DNA from 3 places in the Comamonas sp. lk genome. Region 3 is predicted to be linked to each of the others. Evidence: predicted binding sites of a transcription regulator. Region 3 holds the regulator's gene; each other region holds the start of a gene.

Region 1 (6,497 bases), 160 kb from region 3:
GGGCGATCTGAAAATCGACGCCGCCCGAGACATCGTCCTGGACGCCCCGGTGCGTGCCGTATCGGTGCAGACCGGCGGCAACGGTGATCTGCTGATCAACGGGGGGGCGATCCACACCACGGGTTTGCAACAGTATGGCCAGCATGTCATTCTGAGCGGTGTGGACACCACGCTGACTGGTACCAGCGTTCAGTTCAACGCTGGTATGGACGGCGCGGAACCGGGCAAGCAAGGCCTGGTCATTGCCGGCAATACCGATATCCAGGGTGACGTTGGCGCCTCCGCGTTGCTGCGCGGTCTGACCGTCACGGGCACCACAGCCATGGGCTCCGGCAAGGTCATCACCGCAGGCGATCAGGTCTATACCGGTTCTGTGACCCTGCAGGGTGATCGCGAACTGAGCAGCAATACCGGCTCGGTTGTGCTGGGCAGCAAGTTGGATGGCGGCAATGGCAATAACCTTGTCGTCAACGCCAGCAAGAACATCCAGATCGCGGGCGACGCCTCCGGCCTGGGCGTGCTGACGCTGCACGCCGTCGACACCATCGTGCTCAACGGCGATGTCAGCGCCTACCGCGTACAGCAGCTGGAGGCCAAGTCCGCTAGCTACAACGGTGCAGTTCGTGCTTCGGGGGCAGGTGGCATTGACATCTCCGGCGGCAGCGTGTCGTTTGGCCAGAACGTCACGGCCGACACCGGCGCGATACGCATTGCCAACACCGCGACGGCCGGTACGACATCCTTTGCTGCAGGCAGCACGGTCAAGGCTGCCACCGGCTTCACTCAGACAGGCGGCGCCGAGCTGACGCTGCCGGCGCAAATGCTGGTGACCCAGGGTCCCATCAAGCTGGGTGCACCGGCCAAGCTGCAGGGAGTGAACGCATTCATTCAGACCAATGGTGACATCACGGCCATCGGCCTGAGCGGGCCGCAGACTTCGCTGACTCTGGCCGCAGGTCCGACGGGCGCGCTGAGCATTGGTCTAAACGATGGTAACCCAGTCAACAAGTTGGATGTGGCCAACCTTATTGTGCCGAGCGCCGGTTCGGCCAAGATGTGGGGTGCAATTGGCGGTAAAACTGGCGTGCTGCCGGCTGCCATGATTCATAGCCCGCTGGTAGCCTCGCCGTATTACCTGAACGAGACTCCGTGGGGACCGACAGAGATGGTCAGCCGCCTGACATCTGTTGTGGTGCCGCCCGCCGTAATCCCCACAACCCCGGCTGCCGACTCCCTGTTCCGTGGTACGGTTCGGCCAGAAGGCTTCGGTCCTGACGTACTTGGAACTTACGCCGCGCCGGAGGTGCTGAAAGTGGCCTCCAGTGGTTTGCTGTTAGGCCTGCCCGGTGATGAAAGCGTTACGCAACCTTAACTTTCCACGATAGAAACATCCATTTTTCCAACGACCTGCCACTAGAGACAGATACCTCAACTCGCACACTCTGCTTCGATACCATGACTTCACAGACCTTGTTTCCTTTGTTTTACGAGCAACCTCGCCCTCTGTCTTCTGGTGAGCACGCGAACCTGTCGTTCACCGGCAACACGGGCTATGCCTACGCTGCCAAGACCAATGCCGTGCCGCTGGTGGCAACCGAGCTGCCAACCGCATGCCGCCATTTCCCCATCGTCTTTTCAGGCGATCAGCCCGCACCGGTAGCAGTACTGGGCGTGCGTGGCGAGGAAAACCTGTTCGTCGATGCGGACGGCCAATGGCGTGCTGACACCTATGTGCCGGCCTATGTGCGCCGCTATCCCTTCATCTTCATGGAGAATGAAGAGCGCAGCCAATTCACACTTTGTGTCGACGAGAAGGCTGCTTCGGTGGTCGATGGTCGTGACAATCCGCTCTTCGATGAAGCGGGCGAACCTACGGATCTGGCGCGCAGCGCGCTTGCGTTCTGCCGCGATTACCAAAATCAGCATTCCTACACGATGGAGTTTGCGCGTGCAGTGGTCGAGGCCGATCTGCTGGTAGAGAACCGTGCCGATATCACTTTGGCTGACGGCCAGCGCTTGGCGATGTCCGGCTTCAAGGTGATAGACGAAGCGCGCTTCAACAAGCTGCCGGACGCAGAATTTCTGCGCTGGCGCGCGAATGGCTGGCTGGCCTTGGTCTATTGCCACCTGTTGTCGATTAATACCTGGCCCAGCTTGGTCAACCAAGTGCAATCGCCGGCTCCTGCTGAAGCCGAAACCGAAGCAGCCGAGGCCTAAGCTCTTTCGCCGCAGCTGTTTGCAGTTGCGCTGTTGCGCATTGCCCTGAAGTTGTGGAGAAGTGAGGCGTTTCTGCTTTCCTTCTCCACCGCTGAGCTATCAGTTGATTTTTTGCAGCGCGGCATCCAGGGCCGCGTTGTCGATTTTCACGTCGGAGGCCGGTGCAAGCTTGCCTAGATACTCATTGGCAAGCTCCCGCTGACGTTGCTCACGCAAAGCGGTTTGGAGCGTGGGCTTGACCTCTTCAAGCGTTGCCGGACGCGAGGCTTGACTGGCCAGAAGCTTGAGCACATGGAATCCAGAAGCGGACCGCACAGGCTCACTGACTTGGTTGAGCTGCATGCCTGCGACGACATCGCGGGTCTCTGGCAATAACTGCGCCAGAGGTAAATTTCCGACTTCTCCGCCTTTCGCTGCACTAAGAGTGTCTTGCGAGTGGGCTTTGGCCAGCGCTGCAAAGTCTCCTTCGCGTGCTTGCTTGGCCAACTCGGCGGCTTTTTTGCGTACGGCGGCAATGGTTGCGGCATCTGCATCGGGGGCAATAGGCAGGAAAATCTGCGCCACTCGATAGGTCGCCGCAATATTGAGCTGGGGCTTGGCTCGTTCGTAGGCAGTACTGATGTCAGCATCGTTTGGAAAGTCCGCAGGCAGGCGTGCAATCGACTCCAGATAGCTGTTGCTGACGATACGGGCCGTGACATCCTTGATGGCCGCGTCGATGCGAGTCTTGACCTCTGGGCGCTCTGCCCACTTTTTTTGCTGAGCTTCGCGCAGCAGAGCCTCGCTCGCCAAGCGTTGGCGCAGCCAGTTATCCAGACCTTCGCGGTTGCTCTTGACTTTGGCACGCTCGCTCTCGGGCATGGCGCGCAATAGCTGCTGGACTTCTGCCGAGGAAATTTGAAGGGTACCCAGCTTGGCAACCGCAGTGTCTGATGTCTTTGTCGGGGTCTGCGCCATGGCGCTGTTGCTCATGAGCATGATCAGAGCCAAGCTCATTGCACTGGGTACGTTACGGCGGGACAGAAATTTCATTGATTATCACTTTCTTGTTGCGCGCTGAAGGCGCCGACGGAATCGACCAGCTTTTTCTCGCTGGCGGCAAGCCTCACGGAATGGAGCGTCTCAAACTCTAACGGAGCCAGGTCATGCGCCGATGGATGTCTGCGAAAAACATCTGACCGTAGCGAAAGGCCGTGCTGGGGTGGTGGTGCAGCTCTGTTGGTGGATGCGCAGTGCAGTTGCTGAAAGTGGGCCTATGACTGAGTACGGATTTGTACCAGCTCTTGAAACTCAGAAAAATTGCCTTATTATTAGCACTCAATGGGGTCGAGTGCTAACAAGCTCTGGACCTCACACTTTTCCGAATGTTGGCAGCTGTTGCCAGCAAGTCTTGTTTCAACTTTGTTGATGTATTTACGAGTTGGTATGAACCTGCGTCCCCTGCACGATCGCGTGATCGTCAAGCGCCTCGAAAACGAAACCAAGACGGCTTCGGGCATCTTTATCCCCGACAACGCCGCTGAGAAGCCTGACCAAGGTGAAGTGCTGGCAGTGGGTCCCGGCAAGCGCAACGACAAGGGCGAACAAGTGGCCCTGAACGTCAAGGTCGGTGACCGCGTTCTGTTCGGCAAGTACTCGGGCCAGACCGTGAAGGTCGACGGCGACGAGCTGCTGGTGATGAAGGAAGACGATCTGTTCGCAGTCGTCGAGAAGTAAGCTCTTCTCCAAGAAACTCATAAATTCATAGCTGTTGGCGCTTCATTGATAAGCGTTAGCAGCCAAATTGATCCAAATTTTGTAGGAGCCAAAAATGGCAGCAAAAGACGTAGTTTTCGGCGGTGAAGCACGTGCACGCATGGTTGAAGGCGTGAACATTCTGGCTAACGCAGTCAAAGTGACCCTGGGCCCCAAGGGCCGCAATGTGGTGCTGGAGCGCTCGTTCGGCGCCCCCACCGTGACCAAGGACGGTGTGTCCGTGGCCAAGGAAATCGAACTCAAGGACAAGCTGCAGAACATGGGCGCCCAGCTCGTGAAGGAAGTGGCCTCCAAGACCAACGACATCGCCGGTGACGGCACCACGACGGCTACCGTGCTGGCCCAAGCCATCGTGCGCGAAGGCTCCAAGTACGTGGCCGCTGGTCTGAACCCCATGGACCTGAAGCGCGGTATCGACAAGGCTGTGATCGCCCTGGTGGAAGAGCTGAAGAAGCAATCCAAGGCCACGACCACTTCCAAGGAAATCGCTCAAGTCGGTTCCATCTCCGCCAACTCCGACGAATCCGTGGGCAGCATCATTGCTGAAGCCATGGACAAGGTCGGCAAGGAAGGCGTGATCACTGTTGAAGAAGGCAAGTCCCTGGCCAACGAACTGGATGTCGTGGAAGGCATGCAATTCGACCGCGGCTACCTGTCGCCCTACTTCATCAACAACCCCGAAAAGCAAGCCGCGATTCTGGACAACCCCTTCGTGCTGCTGTTCGACAAGAAGATCAGCAACATCCGCGACCTGCTGCCCACACTGGAGCAAGTTGCCAAGGCTGGCCGTCCCCTGCTGATCATTGCTGAAGATGTCGAAGGCGAAGCCCTGGCAACTCTGGTGGTGAACACCATCCGCGGCATCCTGAAGGTTGTGGCTGTGAAGGCTCCTGGCTTCGGCGACCGCCGCAAGGCCATGCTGGAAGACATCGCCATCCTGACTGGCGGCAAGGTCATCGCTGAAGAAGTGGGCCTGACCCTGGACAAGGTGACTCTGGAAGACCTGGGTCAAGCTCAACGCGTCGAAATCGGCAAGGAAAACACCACCATCATCGACGGTGCTGGCCAAGCTGTTGAAATCGAAGCCCGCGTCAAGCAAATCCGCGCTCAGATCGAAGAAGCGTCCAGCGACTACGACCGTGAAAAGCTGCAAGAACGCGTGGCCAAGCTGGCCGGCGGTGTTGCCGTGATCAAGGTTGGCGCTGCCACCGAAGTCGAAATGAAGGAAAAGAAGGCCCGCGTTGAAGACGCCCTGCACGCTACCCGCGCTGCTGTGGAAGAAGGCATCGTGGCCGGCGGCGGCGTGGCTCTGCTGCGCGCCAAGCAAGCTGTGGGCACTCTGTCCACTGGCAATGCCGAGCAAGACGCCGGTATCAAGCTGGTGCTCAAGGCTGTGGAAGCTCCTCTGCGCGAAATCGTGGCCAACGCCGGTGGCGAGCCTTCGGTTGTGGTGGACGCTGTGTTGAAGGGCCAAGGCAACTTCGGCTTCAACGCTGCCAACGACACCTACGGCGACATGCTGGAAATGGGTATTCTGGATCCCACCAAGGTGACTCGCACTGCACTGCAAAACGCTGCTTCCGTGGCTTCGCTGCTGCTGACCACCGAGTGCATGATCGCTGAAGCCCCCAAGGCTGACGGCGGCCCTGCCATGCCCGACATGGGTGGCATGGGTGGCATGGGCGGCATGGGCATGTAATTGCCAAGCCGCTGACCGAATGGCCGCAAGGCCATTCAACCAGCCCCTAAAAGGCCGCATTCATTGCGGCCTTTTTTATTGCCCTTTAGGAATCAAACAAGCATCTAGCTCTTTGCCTTGGTGCGCTAGCTGCTCATGTTTTTTGAGTTCATGATGAAGCGGCATTGCCCCGGCCTCTTGCAAGAGGCTTGTGCCTGGCTGCATTGCGGCTCCTGATTCTGTGGTGTGCCAGGCTGAAATCGGCTGCGCATCTGCCGGCATGTGCCCCCACCTAGATGAGCAATGTGAGTAACGGCCGACCGCCATAAAAAACGCCCGGAGCTTGCGCGCCGGGCGTTTGGGTTGTGGCCTTGGCTTTCAGCGAATGAAGTTCATTCGCCGATGCTTGGCTTGATTCTGATCAGTTGCGGAACAAGTCCAGAATGCGGCTGCGCTCTTCGGTTGCAGGCGCAGGCGTGGAGCCGCCAGCCGAGCCTGTGTTGGAGTCGCTGCCGTCCATGCCCAGGTTGCTCACGCCGCCGCCACGGACGTTTTCTTCGTAGTACCAGTCGCCACCCATGTTGACAACGCCTGGAGGTACGGGCATTTCGGCCACGGGCACACCCTTGAGCGCGTGCTGCATGAAGCTGATCCAGATGGGCAGGCTCAGACCGCCACCGGTTTCGCGCGAGCCCAGATTGCGGGGCGTGTCATAGCCAATCCACGAGACCGCTGCCATGGTGGGCTGAAAGCCGGAGAACCAGGCGTCCACCGAGTCATTGGTGGTGCCGGTCTTGCCGTACAGGTCAGGGCGCTTGAGCGTGGCCTGGGCCCGGGCAGCCGTACC
Region 2 (6,497 bases), on a different contig from region 3:
CGCCCTGAATGCCGTTGAACACCTGGGGGTAGCCGGTATACGGCACGTGCACGGGCTTGATGGCCGAGCGGCTCTTGAGCAGCTCCATGCCCAGATGGCCCACGGTGCCCACGCCGGGAGAGCCGTAGCTCCACTTGTCACCGGCCTTGACGGCGGCATCCATGAAGGCCTTGCCCTGCGGAGCCGAAGCCGGCGCGACCAGCACCAGCGGCGCCACGCCGATCAGGCTGACTGGCTGCAAATCCTTGACGGGGTCATAGCGCACGCTGGGATTGAGCAGCTTGGCAATCGTCATATTGCCGTTGATCATCACGCTGAAGGTGTAATCGTCGGCCTTGGCCACATATTCGGCGGCAATGTTGCCGCCTGCGCCCACGCGGTTTTCCACGATGATGGTTTGACCCAGCTTTTTCTCCAGCGGCTCGGCCAGGGCGCGGGCTGTCAGGTCGGGCGAGGAGCCTGCGGGAAAGCCCACGATTAGGCGCAGGGGCTTGTCTGGCCAGTTGTCTGCCGCCATGGCAGGTGCCATGACCGTGGCCGCCAGGGCTGCGGTGGCGCAAATCAGGCCGCGGCGGGACAGGTGCTTCAGAGTGCGAACAGGCATGGCAAGTCTCTTGGAAATTATGGTTGTGAAGGTGAGGGGTTGCGAGCAGTGTGCCAACGCCCAGTAGAAAACAAAAAACCCGGAAATTATCCGGGTTTGTGATTCAGCATTTCAGCCTTTTAAGTCGCTGAGGCGCAGTTTGGTGTTCAGGCAAACTCGGCCAGCGCTTTTTTCATCTTCTTCATGGCTGCCACTTCGATCTGGCGGATGCGCTCGGCACTGACGCCGTACTCGGCTGCCAGCTCGTGCAGAGTCATGCCGCCGGAGCCGTCGTCATTGACCTTGAGCCAGCGCTCTTCCACGATGCGGCGGCTGCGCTCATCGAGTGCGTCCAGAGCCATGGTGATGCCGTCGGTGGCCAGATGATCACGCTGACGCGACTCGATCATGGCCACAGGCTCATGATTGGCATCGGCCAAGTAGGCAATGGGACCAAAGGCCTGCTCGCCATCATCACTGGGCGAAGGATCCAGCAGCACATCGCCACCGGCCAGACGCGTTTCCATCTCGATGACTTCCTCGCGCTTGACGTTGAGCTTGGCAGCCATGGCGTCAATTTCGTGGGCGGTCAGGGTGTCGCGCATGACCCGGTCGTCATCGGCCATGACGGCGTCAGACTTCATGTCGTGCTTCATCGAGCGCAGATTGAAGAACAGCTTGCGCTGGGCCTTGGTCGTGGCGACCTTGACCATGCGCCAGTTCTTCAGAATGTATTCATGGATCTCGGCCTTGATCCAGTGCATGGCGTAGCTCACCAGGCGCACGCCCTGGTCAGGGTCGAAGCGCTTGACGGCTTTCATCAGGCCCACGTTGCCTTCCTGAATCAGGTCGCCATGGGGCAGACCGTAGCCCAGGTACTGGCGGGAGATCGATACGACCAGGCGCAGGTGGGACATGACCAGTCGCCCAGCGGCATCCAGATCGTTGTGTTCTTTGAGTTTGCGTGCGTAGTCCTGCTCTTCCTCAAGGGTGAGCATGGGCAAGCGATTGGCCGCAGAAATATAAGCATCCAGGTTGCCCAGCGGTGGTACCAGAGCCCAAGGGTTCGCGGGTGCCAAAGCAGTAGCAATGGAGCCGGAGGCAGATGTCATTGCAGGTTTCCTTTCTTCCATGATCTTCATATTAGCACTCCGTTAGAGGGAGTGCTAAAGGCAAAGTTCCCGCAGATTTCGTAGGGGGAGCCAAACCCCTTGAAGAAAATTCCCAGTCGCTGGGAGTTTTGTATCTCGCTCACTGAGTGCGGTATTCGTGATGCATCGATAAAGAACTCAAGCCCATGATTTTACTAAATAAATATAGATGTTCTGATTGTGGGTAAGTGGTGTGATGCCTGCTTGCTGGGCCATGCGTATCGGCGGGAGCCGGCGCGCATGGCAGGTGTTCTGGGCTCCGGACGGTTTAAAACTTGCCGCGCAGCGTCACCATCACATTGCGTGGCTCGCCAAAGTAGTTGGAGCCGTAGGCGGCCCACACGCGCTGGTAGTAGACCTTGTCGAACAGGTTGTTGACGGTCAGCGTCGCTTCCAGGTTCTTGTTGAAGCGGTAGCCGATTTGCAGTGCCGCCGTGGTGACGGGGCCTTGGGAGAATTTCACGTCACCGTTGAGGCGGTACATGCGGCTGGTGCTGCGCAGGCCACCACCCACGCTGAAGCCTTCCAGGGCACCTGACCCGAATTGGTAGCGCGTCCACAGATTGAAGTTGTGGCGCGGTGCAATGAAGGTGTAGAGCTGGGCCTTTTCGTCCGGCGTGCCTTCCAGCGTCTTGGTCTGGGTATAGGCATAGCCCACGGACAAATTCCAACCCGGCGCAATACGTCCGTTGGCTTCGGCTTCCACGCCCTGGCTGCGCATCTTGCCGGAGGCAACGGAGAACAGCGGATTGGCGGGATCCGTCATCGCGCGGTTGGTGTCTTCCATGCGGAAGATGGCGGCACGGGCGTTGACTTGCTTGTTCAGCCATTCGCCTTTGAGGCCGGCTTCGAACTGCTGGCCCACACGGGGGCGCAGCGTGTTGCCTGCGGCATCGTTGGCGGTCTGCGGCGCAAAAATGCGCGTGTAGCTGGCGTAAGCGGAAAGCTGTTCGTTCAGATCCAGCACCAGGCCGGCGTAGGGCGTGAACTTGCCGCTGATGCGGGTGTTGGTCTCCGAGAACTGATTGAAATAGGCGTTGCGGTTGACGGCATGGTTGTCCCACCAACTCATGCGGCCGCCTAGGCTGAGCAGCACGCCGCTGGCCGGACGCAGATTGGCGCGTCCATAGACTCCATATTGCTCCGTGCGGTTGTCATTGCCGTTGGAGAAGCTGTAGTTGGTCGGTTGAGGGACGTTGTTGTCCGGGTTGAAGATGTTGATGGGCGCATCGTTGCCGCCGCCGTACTGAAAGTTTTTGTGCACCTTGCGGTAGTCCGCTCCCACGGTCAGCTCGTTGTTGGCGGAGCCGAAGGCGCTGAAGGGGGTGGTGATGAAGCCATCAAGCCCATGCGTCTTCCAGTGGCTGCGGTAGGCCCAGCTGATGAGGCAGCTGTCGCCGGTGGCCGGATCGGCGGCGCAATCCGACCAACCAAACAGGCGCGAGGGCTCGTCCTGCTCGCGATAGGTGGCGCTGAGCTTGATCTGCCCGCCGTTGTCCAGGCGGTGTTGCAGTTCGGCGAAGTACTCGGTGTTGCGTTCGGTGATGTGGTTCCAGATCGGATCCAGATAGCTGGAGCGCGGAATGTCCAGCAGTCTGCCGTCGGGATAGGCAGGCAGACCGAATGCCGGGCGCCCCTTGTATTCCTGATAGCTCGCACCGGCCGTGAGCATGGTGGATGGCGTGAGGTCGGCCTCCACCACGCCGTAGACCAGGGGTTTTCTGGAGTACACATGATCCACGAAAGAGCCGTGATCCTGATAGGCCGTAACCAGACGGCCGCGGATGCGCCCGTCACGGCTCAGCGGTCCGGTCATGTCGGCTTCGGCGTAATAGCGGTTCCAGGAGCCGGCAGACAGCTGCGTGTTGAACTCTGCCTTGGCCTTGGGGCGCTTGCGCACCAGATTGATGGCACCTCCCGGGTCGCCAGCGCCCTGGAACAGCCCGGCCGGGCCGCGCAGCACTTCGATACGGTCGTAGATGGCCATACCGAAGCCGGTGGACAGGTCATTGCCGGTGCTGGCCGGCGTGTTCACGCCGTCGATCTGTACGGTATCCACGGCATAGCCGCGCAGATAGAAGTTGCCGTGATTGCCTCCCGTGCTGCCGGGCTCCACGGTCACGCCGGGCACGGTGCGCATGGCGTCATCCAGGCTCTGGATGTTCTGGTCTTCCAGCATCTGGCGTGTGACGACGGACACCGACTGCGGTATCTCGCGCAAACTTTGTGCGCTCTTGCCAATGGTGACGGTTTGCGCCGCGTACGAGCCCGAGTCTTCCGAGAAGGTCGAGGTTTCCGCAGGCGCGGTCACCAGCACTTCGGCCAGGCTGGGGGCGGCGGCACTTGCCGCAGGAAGAGAGATATTGCTTTTGCGCAGCACAAAGATGCCAGGGCTGGTCTGCACGGCTTCAAGTCCCGTGCCGCGCAGCAGCTGGGCGAAGCCGCTGAGCACCGCAAACTTTCCGTTCAGGCCCGGCGACTGGATCTCGCCTGTCAGCGTTGAATCAGCGGAGAGCGTCACGCCCGATTCACCGGCAAAACGAGACAAGGTCTGGCTTAGCGGCCCTTGGGGAATGCTGTATTCACGCTGAGCCGGTGCGCTGCTGGCGCCGGAGGCCGGCTGTGCCTGAACCGCGCCGGCACCGGCCGTACCCAGCAGCAAAATCAGCGCCGCCTGTAGGGCGCTGTGCCTGAAACCTGCGAGGGAGACTGAGGTTGTGAACGCATGTCTGGAGATACGCTGTGCCGGGGCCATGGAGAAAAGTCCTTTTGAAGAAACGCCGATGAATTGCTTGTCTTATGGGTATGACCGGCGACTCGTCAAAAAGGGACATGCAAGCGCAAAAGATACGAAAATTTCAGCGCGCAGCGATGGTGACCCAGTAGCGGGTGCGCTGCAGAATTCTCACGGGTAGCGATGCCGCCAGAGCCATCAAGGCTTCATCCGTATTGCGCAACTGAAAGGCACCGCTGACCGGAAAGGCCGCGACCGCAGGATCGCAGCGCACCATGCCGGGCCGGTAGCGCGAGAGTTCGGCGGCGAAGACGCTCAGCGGGGTTTTTTCTGCATACAGCACACCGTATGCCCAGCCGTCGGCGGCAAGGCTGGCGGGCTCGGGCAGGTCTATATGCTCAGCCGTCATGCGCGTCTGGCTTCCTGTATCGAGGCGCACGGCCATGCCGCCATTGGCAGGGATGAGCTCCACTGCACCTTGTTGCACGGCAATCAGCGAGCTTGGTGCTGCGCCCTTGGACCTTGGTTCCAAGCGCACGGTGTAGCGCGTTCCCAGGGCGCGAGCCGTGCCTTCGCTGGTCTGCACCAGAAAAGGACGCTGCGCGTGATCGGTTGCCGTCTGAATCCAGACGGCGCCTGAGCGCAGAATCAGGCGTCGCTCTGACGAGGAGAATGCCAGATCAACGGCGCTGCCGGTATCCAGCTGGATTTTGCTGCCGTCGGCAAGCGTGGTTTCGCGCCGCTCGCCGGTCGCAGTACGCATGTCGGCCGACCACTCGTTCCACGGCGCAAGGCGCCAGCTGGCATAGCCGATGGGTCCCGCCACAATGGCTGCGGCCAGCAGGCGCGTGGCCATGCGCCGCTGCGTGCGGCTGGACTCGCGCAGTGCGGCAGCACTCAAGGCTCCCAGCCGGTTGTCGGCGTTGATATCGGCACCGGCTCGACTTGCGCTGAGCTTGCCAAGTACCCGTTCTGCGCGCTGCCAGGCCATTTCATGGCGCGGGTCCGAGGCACGCCAGCGCATGAGCTCGGCTTGATGGGTGGAGTTGTTTCCTTCCGTTTGCAGCCGCACCAGCCACTCGGCTGCTTGCAGCGCCACGCGCGGATCAACTTCTGCAGGAGTGGAGGATGAGGCCATGGCTCAGATCGCCAGCAAAATGCACTGCGCGAACGCCTGGGCCATATAGCGCTTGACGGTGCGATCCGTGACACCCAGCTGCTGCGCTACTTGCGCATATGTCAGGCCATCCAGTTGAGACAGCAGAAAAGCCTCGCGGACCTTGGGCGGCAAGCCGTCCAGCATGGCGTCGATCTGATGCAGGGTCTCCAGAATCAGTAGCTGCTGCTCGGGCGAAGGCGCCATGGGCTCGGGCAGTTGCGCCATGGCATCCAGCCAGGCCTGTTCCAGAGACAGGCGTTGCACATGGTTGATGAGCAGGTTGCGCGCTACCGTCGTCAGGTAGGCGCGCGGCTCGCGCAAGACCAAGGCCCGCTGCTCCGTCTGGGCCGTCAGCACGCGCACGAACGTGTCTTGCGCCAGGTCGGCCGCGTGATCGGAGCCACCCAGCTTGCGCCGCAGCCATCCCAGAAGCCAGGGATGGTGCTCCCCGTAGAGCGCGGCTACGTCGGATGCGGCGTTGGAGAGCTGGGACAAGATGCTGTTGGTGTTTTATTTGAGAATGAGAATTATTGTTGATTGGTGGCAAAAATGAAATAGCTGCGGCTTCTATGAACACAAGGCACAAGCGCGGTTGTTGTTTTCTTGGCGCTTGCTTGAGGTGGTCCGAGGTCCGGGTCATGGCGCTGGATGCAGTCAGGCTTCCACGGCAGACGCTGATGGGAAGCGCCGTTGATCTGGCTTTTGCTATTGAATAGATAGCTTCTGGCGAATGATGAATAAGCGCTGCAGGCGATTTTCATTCTTGTTTTGGCTGTGTTCACGCTTGCGCAGGCTGACAGGCTGTCGTCCGGGTTTTGCGAATGGGGCAAGGGATTTGTATGCTGGGTGCGGACTTGTTCGGGCTCAGCT
Region 3 (6,497 bases):
ACAAAGGAGCCACGCTGCTGATGGTGGTGTTGTTCTTGGGCTTTTTGGCCACCAGATAGTGCTGATCCGCATAGGCTGCGACCTGAGGCAAATGGGTGACGGCCAGCACCTGGCGCGAGTGGCCCAGCGAGTGCATGAGGCGGCCCACGGTTTCCGCGACCGCTCCGCCCACGCCGGAATCCACTTCGTCAAATATCAAGGTGGCCGCTTCGCCCAGTTCGCTGGTGGTGACCGCAATGGCCAGGGAAATACGTGACAGCTCACCGCCCGAGGCGACCTTGGCAATCGGCTTGGGCGTGGCTCCCGGATGACCGGCCACCAGAAAGTTGACGCTGTCCGTGCCCGCCGGGGTGGCGGATTCGGCTGTGTCCAGCTGGACTTCAAACAGCCCGCCTTTCATGCCCAGGCTCTGCATGGATTGGGTGATGGCGCGCGACAGGCGCGGCGCAGCAAGCGCCCGCTGCTGAGAAATGGTGCGCGCAAGATTCAGATACTGCTGGTGGGCCGCTTGCTCGCTGGAGCGCAAACCCTCCACATCGACGGCTGCATCGAGCTGGCGCAGCTCCTGCCTCCAGCTTTCCAGCAGAGCCGGCAATTCTTCAGGAGTGCGCTTGTAGCGGCGCGCCAGTTGCATCCACATCGACAGGCGCTGATCGAGATCGGCCAGCAGCTCGGGGTCCAGGTCGGCGCGGCGCAAATAGGTTTGCAGAGAATGGCGCGCGTCTTGCAGCTGAGCGACGCAAGAGCTCAACACATCGGCAATGCTTTGAAATTCGGGCTCCAGGTGCTCCTGGCCCTGTAGCAGATGATGGGCCCGGTTCAATGGAGTTGCGGCGCCGGCTTCGTCATCTTCCAGCATCTGCAAGCCCGCTTGTGCCGTATCCATCAGCGTCTGCGCGTGTGACAGGCGGGTGTGCTGGGCATTGAGTTCATCCCATTCATCGGCCTGGGGCGAGAGCTTGTCCAGCTCCGAGATCTGCCACTGCAGGCGCTCGCGTTCGCGCTGTAGGTTGTCTTGAGCCGCAACAGCTTGCTCCAAGGCGTGAAGGGTCTCGCGCCAGGCCTGCCACAGCAGTTTGAGCTCTGCCGTGCTGATGCTGCCGTAGGTGTCCAGCATGGCGCGGGCCGCATCGGGGCGTGTCAGGCTTTGCCAGGCGTGCTGGCCATGAATGTCCAGCAACTGCTCGCCCAGGTGGCGCAGCTGCGTGGCCGTGGCGGGCGTGCCGTTGATCCAGGCGCGGCTGCGCCCCTGGCTGTCTATGGTTCGGCGCAGCAGCAGTGCGTCTTCAGCGGCAAAGCCGGCCTCCTCGAGCCATGGCACCAGCCGGGGCGGGCTATCAAATTCCGCACAGATATCGGCAAGACTGCAACCTTCGCGGACCACATCGGCATCGGCCCTGGCTCCCAGCACCAGTTGCAGAGCATCGATCAGAATGGATTTGCCGGCACCGGTTTCGCCGGTCAATACGGTAAAGCCGCTTTGCCAGTCCAGATCCAACGCCTGGACGATGACAAAATCACGCAGAACAATGCGCTTCAAAGCCATTCAGGCGCCTCCTTCATTCCAGCCCAGTTTTTTGCGCAAGGTGTCGAAATAGCTCCAGTCCTTGGGGTGCAGAAAGCGCACGCTGTGGTCGGCGCGTTTGACCAGGATGCGATCGCCGTGCTGCAAGGAGGCCAGCGACTGCATATCGAAATTGGCGCTGATATCGCGCCCGGCAACGACTTCAATCGTCACTTCTTGCGAGTCCGAAAGAACAATCGGGCGGTTCGAGAGGTTGTGAGGCGCAATCGGCACCATGACCCAGGCCGGAATCGATGGATGCAGCATGGGCCCGCCCGCCGAGAGCGCATAGGCGGTGGAACCGGTGGGAGTGGCGACGATCAAGCCGTCGGCACGTTGGTTAGACACGAACTTGCCGCCCACTTCGACCCGAAGCTCGACCATGCCGGAGGTCGACCCGCGGTTGACCACGACATCATTCATGGCCAGCGCTTCAAACACACAATGGTCATCGCGCATGACCCTGGCCTGCATCAGCGGGCGTTCGTCTTCCTCATACTCGCCTTGCAGCATGGGAGTGATGGTGGATTCAAAATCTTCCAGCGCAATATCGGTCACAAAACCCAGGCGACCGCCATTGATGCCGATCAGCGGAGTACCGTATTTGGCAAGATGGCGGCCGGCACCGAGCATGGTGCCGTCGCCGCCCACCACAAGGCCCAGGTCGCAATGCTGGCCCAGGCCGTCGACATCCATGCAGGGGTAATCGGTCAGGCCCGCATGAATGGCAGACTGTGTATCCAGAATGACGTCACAACCGAGACTGCGTAAATACGTGGCAATCCGGCCCAGTGCATGGCTGGCACTTTCGGATGGTGCACCGGCACTGGGTGCGTGGTACTTGCCGATCAAGGCAACATGGCGAAACGTGGATGTCATTTGGGAAATTACATCATTAAAATCAAAGCATGCTCGAAGAACGTGCCAAGTTATTGCTCAAAGCGCTGATCGAGCGTTATATCGCCGACGGTCAACCGGTGGGGTCGCGCACCCTTTCCAGGGCTTCTGGCCTTGAATTGTCGCCTGCCACCATACGCAACGTGATGGCAGACCTGGAGGAGTTGGGGTTGATCATCAGCCCTCACACCTCGGCCGGCCGTGTTCCCACGGCCAGAGGTTATCGCCTGTTCGTGGACACCATGTTGACAGCGGACCGTTCAGGGATTGTGACGCCTGAACTGATGCCAGAGCAACCGCAAAAAGTGATTGCCAATGCGGCCAATCTGCTGTCCAGTCTCTCCCAGTTTGTGGGCGTGGTGATGGTGCCGCGCCGCAGCTCCGTGTTCAAACACATAGAGTTTGTGCGTTTGTCCGAGCGGCGTTTTCTCGTCATCATCGTCTCGCCCGAAGGCGATGTGCAAAACCGTGTCATCTTCACCGATGTGGACTACAGCGCTTCGCAGCTGATTGAAGCGGCCAACTTCCTCAATCGCCACTATGCCGGCCTTGCCATGGAAGATGTGCGTTCGCGCATTCAGACCGAGGTGGAACAGTTGCGCGGGGAGGTTGCCACCCTCATGCAGGCGGCAGTGGATGTGAGCGCCGAGGTGATGAGTGCCAATGACCAGGAGGATGTGGTCATTGCGGGCGAGCGCAATCTGCTGTCTGTCAGCGATTTCTCCAGCGATATGGGCAATTTGCGCCGGGCATTTGACCTGTTTGAACAGAAAACCCAGATTTTGCGCCTGCTGGATTTTTCCAATCAGGCTGAAGGCGTGCGCATCTACATAGGTGGTGAAAGCCAGACCGTGCCGTTTGAAGAGCTCTCAATAGTGAGTGCCCCCTATGAGCTTGATGGCAAGGTGGTAGGTACCTTGGGCGTGATCGGCCCCACACGCATGCATTACGACAAGATGATCCAGATTGTCGATATCACATCGAAACTTGTGAGCAATGCGCTCAGTCACAAGCGCTAGCCTCGTTAGGCCATACAATAGCGAGGTTTTTCCGGTTACAGCCCTAGGTTGTGGCGGGTGTTGGGGCGTTAGCTCAGTTGGTTAGAGCAGGGGACTCATAATCCCTTGGTCGTCGGTTCAAGTCCGCCACGCCCTACCAAGACAGATAAGAAAGCCTGCTATTTAAACGTAGCAGGCTTTTTGCTTTTCCACTTTGCGCAGCCTGGGCACAGGCAAAAGGCTGAGCTTTCTATCCTTGGCCAATAGGCTGCCGTCCGCCTGCCTGTTGGGGGCGACAGCGTCTGCGTCATCGCAGGCACGCCTCCTTAATGATGTTGCAGGCTGCCCCCGCGCCGGCAGTGCACCGGGGCGAGGGCAGTCATGGCATGCGCCGATTTGCCGAATGAAAGTCGCGAACCCATTGCGGCGCTGGCTCGGAGGGCAGTGGACTGCGCCGCAAGGATGCGATCAGAGATCAGCGTGCGATCTTCTACACCTCGCCCATTGCGGGATCGCTGACCGTGTGTTTCCCGGTTTCCACGCGACCTGCAAAGCGTCGGTAGTAGAAGGCATCGCTATCGCAGGTCACGGCAAAGTCATACCAGTGTCCGCTGCTCTCCAGCTCCCAGTGCTGCTCGGCGCTGGCGCCGGCTGCAACCTTCACCGTCCACGGGCCATCCGTGCGATAGGCCATGGGCGTGATGGTGAACACGGACGACTGGCCGCCCTTGTTCATCAGATCCAGATAAACATTGCCATTGGCGATGTCGTAGCAGACGCGAATCTCAGGTGCGGCCTGTGTGCCGGCGAGGCGGTTCAAGTCGCCCTTGAAGTGGCGATGAAAGCCGTTGGGGCCCAGCACCCAGAGGTCGTACTTGCCGAAGTTGTCGCGCGCAGCATCCCAGGTGTCGGATAGCGTCTTGCCTGCTTCCACCATATAGCGGCGCGGATTGCGGTCAAGTTTCTGGCGGTCGTAGACATGGAAGACTGCAGCCTGTGAGCCGGTATTCGCAAACAGCAACTCCACCTGGCCGCTGGCCTGGCAGCGTGCACTGGCATGCAGCTCGTAAGGCAGGGCGCGCGACGGACGTGTGCCGGCGGCCTGCAGCGGTTGCTGCATGTCGCGCGGCACGGGCACGGCCGGCAGCTTTTGCTGATCGGCACGCAGCTTGTCCGCCGCATCGCGCGTGGAGCGTCCGCCCAGTGTGGGCAAGGTCTCGTTGTTCGGTGTCTTGAAGTTGAAAGTGCTGCTCAGATCACCGCATACCGCACGGCGGAAGGGGCTGATATTCGGTTCGCTCACGCCAAAGCGGGCCTCGAGAAAGCGCAGCACCGAAGTGTGGTCGAACACTTGCGAGTTGACCCAACCGCCGCGGCTCCATGGCGAGATGACGTAGAGCGGAACACGCGGCCCGGGGCCATAGACACGGCCGTCCGCAGCGGGCTGGCTGCCGCTGCCTGCCGGCGCACCATGGGTGAAGTACTCGGCTTGCAAGTCCGCGTCGGCCAGCGTGGTCTTGCCGGCATAAGTCTTGTCAGGGTTCTGTGATGGTGCGGATGGCGACGGTACGTGGTCGAAGTAGCCGTCGTTCTCATCAAAGTTGATCAGCAGGACGGTCTTGCTCCAGACATCAGGATTGGCTGTCAGTGCATCCATGACTTCCTGCAGAAACCAGGCGCCCTGAACCGGGCTCGATGGCCCGGGATGCTCGCAGTAGATCGACGGTGCGTTGACCCACGACACCTGCGGCAGCGTGCCCTCGCGAATGTCGCGCTTGAAGGCGTCGAGATACTCCTCGGGCTTGTTGCCGGGCAGAGTGTTGGCCACACCTTTATACAGAGGGTTGGCAGCGTTGTCGGCGCTTGCGTCGTAGGCGTGATAAGGCAGTGCCTGGCTGGTGTTCGAATAGGGCGATCCCGGCGCGCCGCCGCTGGAGACCGGAAAGCCCGATGCCAGATTGGCGCGACGGAAGGTCTGGAATGCACCCAGCATGTTGTCGCCCCATTCGTCCGGCATGTTCTGGTAGCTGATCCAGCTGATCTTGGCTTCTTCCAGGCGCTCTGCGTAGGTCTTCCATGTGTAGCCGATGTTGGCATCACTGGGCACGCCGTTGATCGCATCCCATTCGTTGTTCACAAAGGCCACGCTTTGCGGCATTGCGCCGTTGGTGCCTGTCATGTGGAACGAACGGTTGGCATCAGTGCCGGTGTGCATGGCGCAGTGATAGGCGTCGCAGATCGTGAAGGCATTGGCCAGCGCGAATTGGTAGGGGATCTCCTGCTCCTTGAAGTAGCCCATCGACGTATCGGTCTTGGCTACCGGCCAGCGCGACATGCGGCCGTTGTCCCAGGCCTGCTGGCTGTCCGCCCAGGAATGAGGCGTACCGGATACCCGCTGCGCATTGTTGGCCGTGCCGTCCAAGTGGTAGGGCGTGATGACCGTGCCGTTGCTGCGCTCTTGCTGCCAGACTTTGCGGCCATTGGGAACGGGAATGGTCATTCTGTCGCCAAAGCCTCGCACGCCTTTGAGCGTGCCGAAGTAGTGGTCGAACGAGCGGTTTTCCTGCATCAGGATCACCACATGCTGCACGTCCATGATGGTGCCGGTGACGTTGTTGGCGGGAATGGCCAGAGCGCGGCGAATACTGGGTGGAAAGGCTGCCATGGCAGCGGCGGAAAAGGCGGCATTCTTGCCGGCCTGCAGTAAGTTGCGGCGCGAGATCATGATGTGGTCGTGAAGATTGGAAAGTTCAGGGTGCGCAGCGCAACTCCGGCTTGACCGGTTGGGAGGGATCGGGGGCGGGTTTTTGTGGCGGAGCAACGGGTTGCTCGTCATCGTTGCCGCCACAGGCGGTCAGAGCGATGGCTGTCAGGCAAGCGAGGGTCAGTGCCTTGATCAAACGCATGTGCGACATGGAGTCCTTTGCATTGGGAAGCGATGTACTGTTGAAAGTCCGCAATGCTAGAAATCGAGCGTGTCATGGCGATGACGGTTGTGTGGCACAACATGCGCAGTGATGGAGCTGCGGCTCAAACAC

The links. The regulator HrcA, encoded in region 3, represses chaperone genes, less so after heat shock. The targets are predictions, from matches to a motif close to TTAGCACTCNNNNNNNNNGAGTGCTAA.
Region 1: the regulator HrcA is predicted to act here: its motif matches at 3,528-3,554, upstream of groES (co-chaperone GroES).
Region 2: the regulator HrcA is predicted to act here: its motif matches at 1,727-1,753, upstream of rpoH (RNA polymerase sigma factor RpoH).

Annotation. Positions count from the first base shown of each region.
Region 1 is NZ_UOOB01000001.1:969,070-975,566, forward strand. Features, by position in the region: gene EAO39_RS04275 (hypothetical protein) at 1-1,372, shown strand, start outside; gene EAO39_RS04280 (SapC family protein) at 1,456-2,217, shown strand; gene EAO39_RS04285 (peptidylprolyl isomerase) at 2,317-3,249, opposite strand; gene groES (co-chaperone GroES) at 3,643-3,933, shown strand; gene groL (chaperonin GroEL) at 4,028-5,671, shown strand; gene EAO39_RS04300 (penicillin-binding protein 1A) at 6,072-6,497, opposite strand, start outside.
Region 2 is NZ_UOOB01000002.1:165,546-172,042, reverse strand. Features, by position in the region: gene EAO39_RS19605 (tripartite tricarboxylate transporter substrate binding protein) at 1-604, opposite strand, end outside; gene rpoH (RNA polymerase sigma factor RpoH) at 751-1,695, opposite strand; gene EAO39_RS19595 (TonB-dependent receptor) at 2,003-4,489, opposite strand; gene EAO39_RS19590 (FecR domain-containing protein) at 4,593-5,606, opposite strand; gene EAO39_RS19585 (sigma-70 family RNA polymerase sigma factor) at 5,610-6,125, opposite strand; gene EAO39_RS22770 (hypothetical protein) at 6,155-6,457, opposite strand.
Region 3 is NZ_UOOB01000001.1:1,133,672-1,140,168, forward strand. Features, by position in the region: gene recN (DNA repair protein RecN) at 1-1,546, opposite strand, end outside; gene EAO39_RS05075 (NAD kinase) at 1,547-2,443, opposite strand; gene hrcA (heat-inducible transcriptional repressor HrcA) at 2,473-3,480, shown strand; tRNA gene EAO39_RS05085 (tRNA-Ile) at 3,543-3,619, shown strand; gene EAO39_RS05090 (phospholipase C, phosphocholine-specific) at 3,950-6,184, opposite strand; gene EAO39_RS22450 (hypothetical protein) at 6,210-6,374, opposite strand.